Linked DNA regions of Novipirellula artificiosorum. The protein of the gene in region 1 interacts with the protein of each later gene in a pairwise test. Links are inferred from orthologs where the notes say so. Each region holds a gene or a part of one and is shown on either strand. Other genes may lie near its edges. The genes, in order: Poly41_RS12075 and Poly41_RS17335.

Region 1 (3,232 bases):
CAGACAGTCAGCGTATTCGACCAACGGCAAAATACCCAAGTCAATCCGTTCCAATCCCGACGTTGGCCCCATGATATACCCATGATCAAACGCCAGCATCACGGTATGGCCACTGCGGGGGTTAAAGATTCGCCCCATGCGATCTTTGATTCCCCAATCGACGTGGTCAAGTCCTTTCAAGAAGAACGAGTCCTTCTTCACAGGGACACCAATTCCGTAATCATCTGCCTCGAGGTTACCGGTAGCTTCAGGCATAATCTCTCCTTTATGTGTTTAGGTTGATGCGGTGAATCCGCGTGCAAAAGCGTCAAACATGCAGGCGGTTGACACGGCGCCTGCGTCCAAGTGTCCGATGACTCGCTCGCCAAGATTTCGAGCGCGTCCAAATTTTGCGACCATGTCTTTTGTGCTCTCCGCTCCGGTTGCAGCCGCTTTTGCAGCCGCTTGGAGCATCGCCGGAATCCCGTTTTCCGCATTGGCAGGCATCGCGTCGACCGCTGGCTGCAAGGCATCGATCATCGTCTTGTCACCAATGGATGCCTTGGTCTGTTCTTTCACTTTTTTAAGACCCGCCGAAAACATCGAAGCGGTTTCCGCAGCGTTCAAAGACTCACCCTTAACGCCATCGCTCATGCCCAGGAAGAAAGCACCGATCAGCGTGCTGGTTGATCCACAGGACTCCGTCATGGCCGCAAAGCCCATGTCGCCAAGTACCTTCTTGAGTTCCGTTCCCTGCTGTGCGACACGGTCAACCGCCGTCATCGCACTGACGATCGCCGTACCATGGTCGCCGTCACCCGTCTCAGCATCCAAACCCGAGAACTCATCGGCTCGCTCTTTCAGGGAGACGAGTGCGGTCGCCGTCATTTTCGCTAGTCGTTGGCAATCGAATGAAGCCATCAATCCATTCCTTAAGCAGTTCGTATGAAGTAGGTTCTTGAAAACGAGCGGTCAACAAGTGCCGGATTCGTGGCACAGTCTGCTAGTCTGCACCACGATCTCTGTTGTCCGTTCCTTCCTTATCGCACGGTCCAGTAAGGCGTATCGCAGGGGGCCTTCAGTAGTGGAACATGGTCTGCGTCCAGCTTGCACAGGATCATTTGGAATCCGGCCATCTCCTGCACCGTGAGAATTTCGTCGACCAAGCCGGAGATAACTTCGATGCCCTGAGCCTCCAAGACTCGATAGGCTTTGCGGAAAATCAAATTCATTTCCATGAGCGTCGTTGCCCCAACCCCGTTGATAATCAACATGGTCTTGTCGCCAGCCTTTGCATCGACAGCCGAAATCAACGGCTCGATCATTCTTTGAGCGGTCTCGTCGGCCGAGAGAATTTTCGTCCGTCCTCCGCCAGCTTCACCATGTTGGCCCATGCCAATTTCCATCTCGTCGTCAGGCAGCTCGGAGATAGCTTGTCCATTTTGCGGATGGGTGGCTCCCGTCATCGCAACCGCCAGCGTTGCCATTTGCTTGTTGAATCGCTCCGCGATCTCGAGCACCTCATCGAGCGACTTGCCCGCCTCGGCCGCAGCACCCGCGACTTTGAAAAGGGGAACGCATCCCGCCAACCCGCGGCGGTCTTCATCCGGGGTGTCGAGCCCAGCGCTGATATCCTCGTGAGTCAGCAGCATGCGGACGTTCAACCCTTCTCGTTTCGCAAGTTCCATTGCCATGTTCGCACTCATCACGTCACCGGCGTGGTTCAGCACGACGAGCAGAATTCCTGCCTCTCGGTTGAAGGTCTTGAGTGCCTCGAGCAACTTCGGTGCACCCGGCGCTGCAAAAATGTCACCAACGACGCTGGCATCGAGCATGCCTTCGCCAACAAATCCGCTCAGTGCCGGTTCGTGCCCGGCGCCGCCAAGAGTGACCAAAGCAACCTTGTCCTTGGATTTGGGATGGGTCCGCACCACGATCTTCTCCGACATCAAGCTGACTTTGTCGGCATAAGCGAGCGTGTAGCCTTCGAGCAGCTCCGCGGCAATGTTTTCGGGATCGTTGAGGAACTTTTTCATTATCAATTTTTGAGTGGTCATGATTCGCTATCCGTTCTTCTTGATTAGGAATTCGACTCTTCGATTTGAAGAAACTCGATTGGCGCGCCTTCTTCGATCACGAACGCTACCGTCACACCTTCCATCGGAGTGAATGGATCAAGCAGCATTTCCGCGTCTTTCAATTCCGCAGCCAAGTCGTCGACTCGATACGCGATGTGCGGCATCGTCTTTAACATTTCGGGCATTCCACTTTGATCCTCAAACCGAAGCCACTCAATTCGATTGGGGCTCTGGTCGGGATCGGAAACATGGACTCCCGCCTCTTCCAGATAGGCCATGCCTTCGATGACACGATCGGTTGGGATGCCGATGTGATGTAACGTTCGCACAATTCTTCTCCTCGTGATGATCATTGATCCGAGCAGCATTCGAATGGCTGCCCGTGCAGAACCCTTGCCCCGATCGCCTTGAAAGGAATGCAGGCAACCGTTTCGCAATCGATTCTTAAAAAACAACAGACTTATTGGTGAACTCGAGCGCATCACCGTAGTGAGGCGACGCGTACTCCGAAACGATTGCTCCGTCTGGGCCAGCAATCATAAAGTGCCGAGCCTCAAGACGGTTGAGTGATCCCATTTCGCCTTGTTTCAGCGGTGTGCAATGCAAGGCAGTGATCCCGCCTGCCTTCAACTGGCTTTGGGGAAGCTCGATCGGTAAATCCTTGGTCGCCTCATCGTCGCCAAATGTGTAAACCATGCCGTGACGTACATGCCATGTTTCCATTTTTGCCGGGCCTTCTGGAACAGGTCGGTGGCAATGTTCGACGATCATTTGGCCGGGCAGCAAAAAGATCTCATGAGCAAAGTACATGTGCTCGGTGTTGTTGACCCAGAAAACACCGCCCATGCCGACATTCAGGAAGTCGTCTTGAGCGAAATCACTGGTCCAAAACTGGTCGGTTCGCAAGATGGGCGAAATCGGGTAACCAAAACGATCCATCATCTCATAGTAAGCCGCGAAAGCTTTGTCTTTGTTGAAGACGCCGTCGTCGTAGAAGTCATTGCGAGTGTAACTCTTGCGTTCACCGCCGGCCGCCCAAGTTCCGGCCGCTAAGGTGCCGGCCACAGCGCTCGATGTTTTCAGAAGGGTTCGACGGTTGACTGAGTTGGATTCGCTCATCGTTGGGCTCACTCTTTCAGGCTGGTGCGGGTCAGAAAAACGCTCCGCAGCAAACT
Region 2 (3,325 bases), on another replicon or contig:
CGCTAACAACGGCGCGGCCCGCAGCGCGTCGTCGAGTTCATAACCGCCGTTTGCGTCCGCCCACAGAAATGCGTCGGGTGCGTTTTGCCGAACTTGCCGAGCCAAGAGCACATCAAAATCGGGATCTGGCCCGACCTTGATATTGAAATGTCGGTAGCCTTGTTGTCGCCCCTCGTCGATCAGCCGTTCGGTCTCGTCGAGGCTCTTCGGATTGAGCGTCCAGCTCAGTGTGATGGCATCACCCACGGGTCGCCCCCAAAGTTCGGCCAATGACTTTCCTTGCAACTTACCGGCCAAGTCATGTGTTGCGATGTCGAGTCCTGACCGAGAGATTGGCATGCCCGTCGAGAAACCGTTGGCTAGCACTCCATTGAGGGTTCGTTCCATCGCATCGCGGTCGAGTGGATCGATACCGATCAGGGAGGGGCCAAAATAGTCTCGAAGCACGATGGTTGCGGTTTCGAGTGTTTCGTAGCTCCAGGTCACGATGGGAACGCTTTGTCCCCATCCGACGGTCCCGTCGTCGGCGGTGACCTTCACCGTCACGGCGGCTCGCCCCATTTGCCCGAATGCTCCTTTGAAGAACTTGAAGTAGCCCTTCGTCGGATAACACATCGGAAAGACTTCCACAGCATCGATCTTCACGCCAACATCCCTCCCTTATCCGGATCCCAAATGCCACGCGTTGCTCTACACGTCGATCTCTTCGGCGTCTTCGGCACGTTCCATGATGAATCGAAACCTCGCTGACGCATCACGGCCCATCAAGTCGCTGATCACTCGGTCGGTTTCGAGGTGATCATCGACTTCCACCCTTAGCAATCGTCGTGTTTGCGGATTGAGTGTCGTTTCCCAAAGCACCTTGGGCATCATTTCGCCGAGCCCTTTGAAGCGTGTGATCTCGGGTTTTGCTCGGCCGCCATGATCTGCCAAAATCTGCTCGCGATGTTCTTCGTCGTTCGCCCAATGCGTTTCCTTGCCGATGTCAATGCGATACAACGGAGGGACCGCAATAAACAGGTTCCCCTCGGCAATCAGTGCAGGCATATGGCGATAGAAGAAGGTGAGCAGTAGTGTCGTGATGTGATGGCCATCGGAGTCCGCATCGGCGAGCAAGATGATTTTCTTGTAACGCAAGCCAGCCAAGTTTAAATTGGGGCCGATCCCGCAACCGAGGGACGAGATCATGTCTTGGATTTCTTTATTCTCCATGATCTTCTTGAGTGTCGCGCATTCGGTGTTGAGTACCTTTCCCCGTAGCGGCAAGATAGCTTGGTAGTTGCGATTGCGTCCCTGTTTTGCACTGCCGCCGGCCGAATCGCCTTCGACGATGAACAGTTCCGATTCCGCCTTTCCGCTTGCCAAGCAGTCGCTGAGTTTGCCGGGCAACATCGTTCGCTTTGCCCCTCCTTTTCGTGACACCGCATCCGATGCGGCCCGTGACGCCGCACGAGCTCGCGCCGCTGCAATGATACGAGCAATCACGGAATCGGCGATTGAACGATTGTTGTTCATCCACTGTTCCATGGCCGGTCGCGTTGACGTTTCCACCACGGCCTGCATTTCGGGGTTATTCAATCGGTCTTTGGTTTGGCCTTGGAATTGTGGATCGGCGATGAACAGCGAAAGGATCGCGACCAAGCCCTCGCGAATGTCTTCGTGCGTGATTTTCACTCCGCGGGGCGTCAAGCTATGGGTGTCGATGTAGTTGCGAACCGCTTTGTTGAGTCCGCTGCGAAGTCCGTTTTCATGCGTTCCGCCGCTGCCTGTGGGAATGCCATTGACATAACTGCGAACGTGCTCGTCGGTGGATTCGGTCCATTGCAGGGTCAGCTCCATGCGAATGTCGTCGTCTTTACGCAACACAAACGGTGCTTCGTGGATCGGTCGCGCGCCGCGATCTTTCAGAACTTTTGCCAAATAGTCGACAATCCCTTGCTCGTGCAGGAACGTCTCTTTGGTCTTGTTCACTTCGTCAACGTAAGTGACCTTGACGCCGCGGTGTAGGAAACTGACCGTTTCCAATCGAGCGCGAATCGTGGCACTCTCGAAATCAATTTTTGGAAAAATGGTGGGATCGGGAGTGAAACTGATCGTTGTTCCGGTGCCGCGCACGGCCCCCTTCAATTTTTGCAACCCCGACTTGGGTCGTCCCCGCTCAAACATCATTCGATACTGGGCACCGTCGCGGCGAACTACGGCGGTCAATTCCTTCGACAGCGCGTTGACCACGGAGGCTCCGACGCCGTGAAGACCGCCTGCGGTTTTGTAGTTGCCACCGTCAAATTTCCCGCCTGCGTGCAGCACGGTGAGCACCATCTCAAGTGCCGGTTTTTTTGTTTTGGGATGCTTGTCGATGGGGATGCCACGACCGTTGTCGCTGACCGTGATGCTCGATCCATCTTTGTGCAGCGTCACCGTGATTTCACTGGCGTGGCCATTCATGGCTTCGTCGACCGAGTTGTCGACGATTTCCCAAATCAGATGGTGCAAGCCTGACATGCCCACACCACCGATGTACATCCCTGGCCGTTTGCGGACCGGATCAAGACCTTCCAGAGCGGTGATGTCTTTTGCGCTATAACTTTTCGTAACCGTGCTCATGCGTTTCTTTTGTCCGACTAATCTTCAAAGGTTTCAGGTGCAGCGATCGGTGGTACGATGATCTCGGCGATCTTGCCGTTCTTCTGAATTTCGTTGCCTCGGCCGCCCCGAGACGTGATGCGGTACTTGGCGGTCGAAATCGTTTTCTTGGCACCACGGTTGGTTTGAACGGTCATCAAGTCTCGATCGCCCGAGGAGGGTTTGAAACCAAGCACTCGGTCATCGGCGGTGATTCGAATCAGCGTGACACCTTTTCCAGGACCTGACAAATAGTTCACGTCCTCGGCCGAGCAGATCATGGCGCGACAATTTTCTGTAACCGCCAAAATCACTTCGGTGCCATGAACGGCGGCGACGTCGATCACCGATGCACCGGGTTTCACCCGAGCGAATCGTCGTCCGGCTCGTGTCGAGGGTTCGCTGAAACCTTCCAGACCAAACCTCAACGCAAACCCATTCGATGTGACGGCTAAGGCGTGTGTTTCGGGACACAGATTGGGTTTCTTGGGATCTTCCTTGATGTCGCTAATAATCCGCGGGTCGAACGACAAGGCTGCAACAATCCGCTCGCCATCCTTGAGTTTGAAGAGCTTTTGGATGGGCTCGCCAAATCCGGTGGACGCAGGAATGTCGATCATCCGAGCGGTGTAGCAAACGCCTAACGAGGAAAAAAGCCCAATCGATTCCCGCGTGCTGCCCGCTACACATGCCAAGACTTCAT

Evidence for each region.
Region 2: the proteins of Poly41_RS12075 (region 1) and Poly41_RS17335 interact in binary tests that used the Escherichia coli proteins (3 or more experiments, as listed by UniProt). The link is inferred for Novipirellula artificiosorum from one-to-one orthologs.

What each region holds. Positions count from the first base shown.
Region 1 is NZ_SJPV01000003.1:609,108-612,339, reverse strand. What follows is about bases 29-2,932. They hold Poly41_RS12075 (dihydroxyacetone kinase subunit DhaK), read right to left. Parts: upstream 2,037-2,932; coding sequence 1,020-2,036; downstream 29-1,019. Other genes in these bases: Poly41_RS12065 (hypothetical protein), read right to left, coding at 2,502-2,932; Poly41_RS12070 (hypothetical protein), read right to left, coding at 2,060-2,386; Poly41_RS12080 (DAK2 domain-containing protein), read right to left, coding at 274-900; lsrF (3-hydroxy-5-phosphonooxypentane-2,4-dione thiolase), read right to left, coding at 29-255. Also shown: more of lsrF, read right to left, coding at 1-28; more of Poly41_RS12065, read right to left, coding at 2,933-3,176. UniProt on the Escherichia coli protein: Dihydroxyacetone binding subunit of the dihydroxyacetone kinase, which is responsible for the phosphoenolpyruvate (PEP)-dependent phosphorylation of dihydroxyacetone via a phosphoryl group transfer from DhaL-ATP.
Region 2 is NZ_SJPV01000006.1:108,249-111,573, reverse strand. What follows is about bases 148-3,144. They hold Poly41_RS17335 (DNA gyrase/topoisomerase IV subunit B), read right to left. Parts: upstream 2,605-3,144; coding sequence 691-2,604; downstream 148-690. Other genes in these bases: Poly41_RS17330 (DNA gyrase/topoisomerase IV subunit A), read right to left, coding at 2,622-3,144; Poly41_RS17340 (mandelate racemase/muconate lactonizing enzyme family protein), read right to left, coding at 148-645. Also shown: more of Poly41_RS17340, read right to left, coding at 1-147; more of Poly41_RS17330, read right to left, coding at 3,145-3,325. UniProt on the Escherichia coli protein: Topoisomerase IV is essential for chromosome segregation; it is the principal protein responsible for decatenating newly replicated chromosomes. It relaxes supercoiled DNA.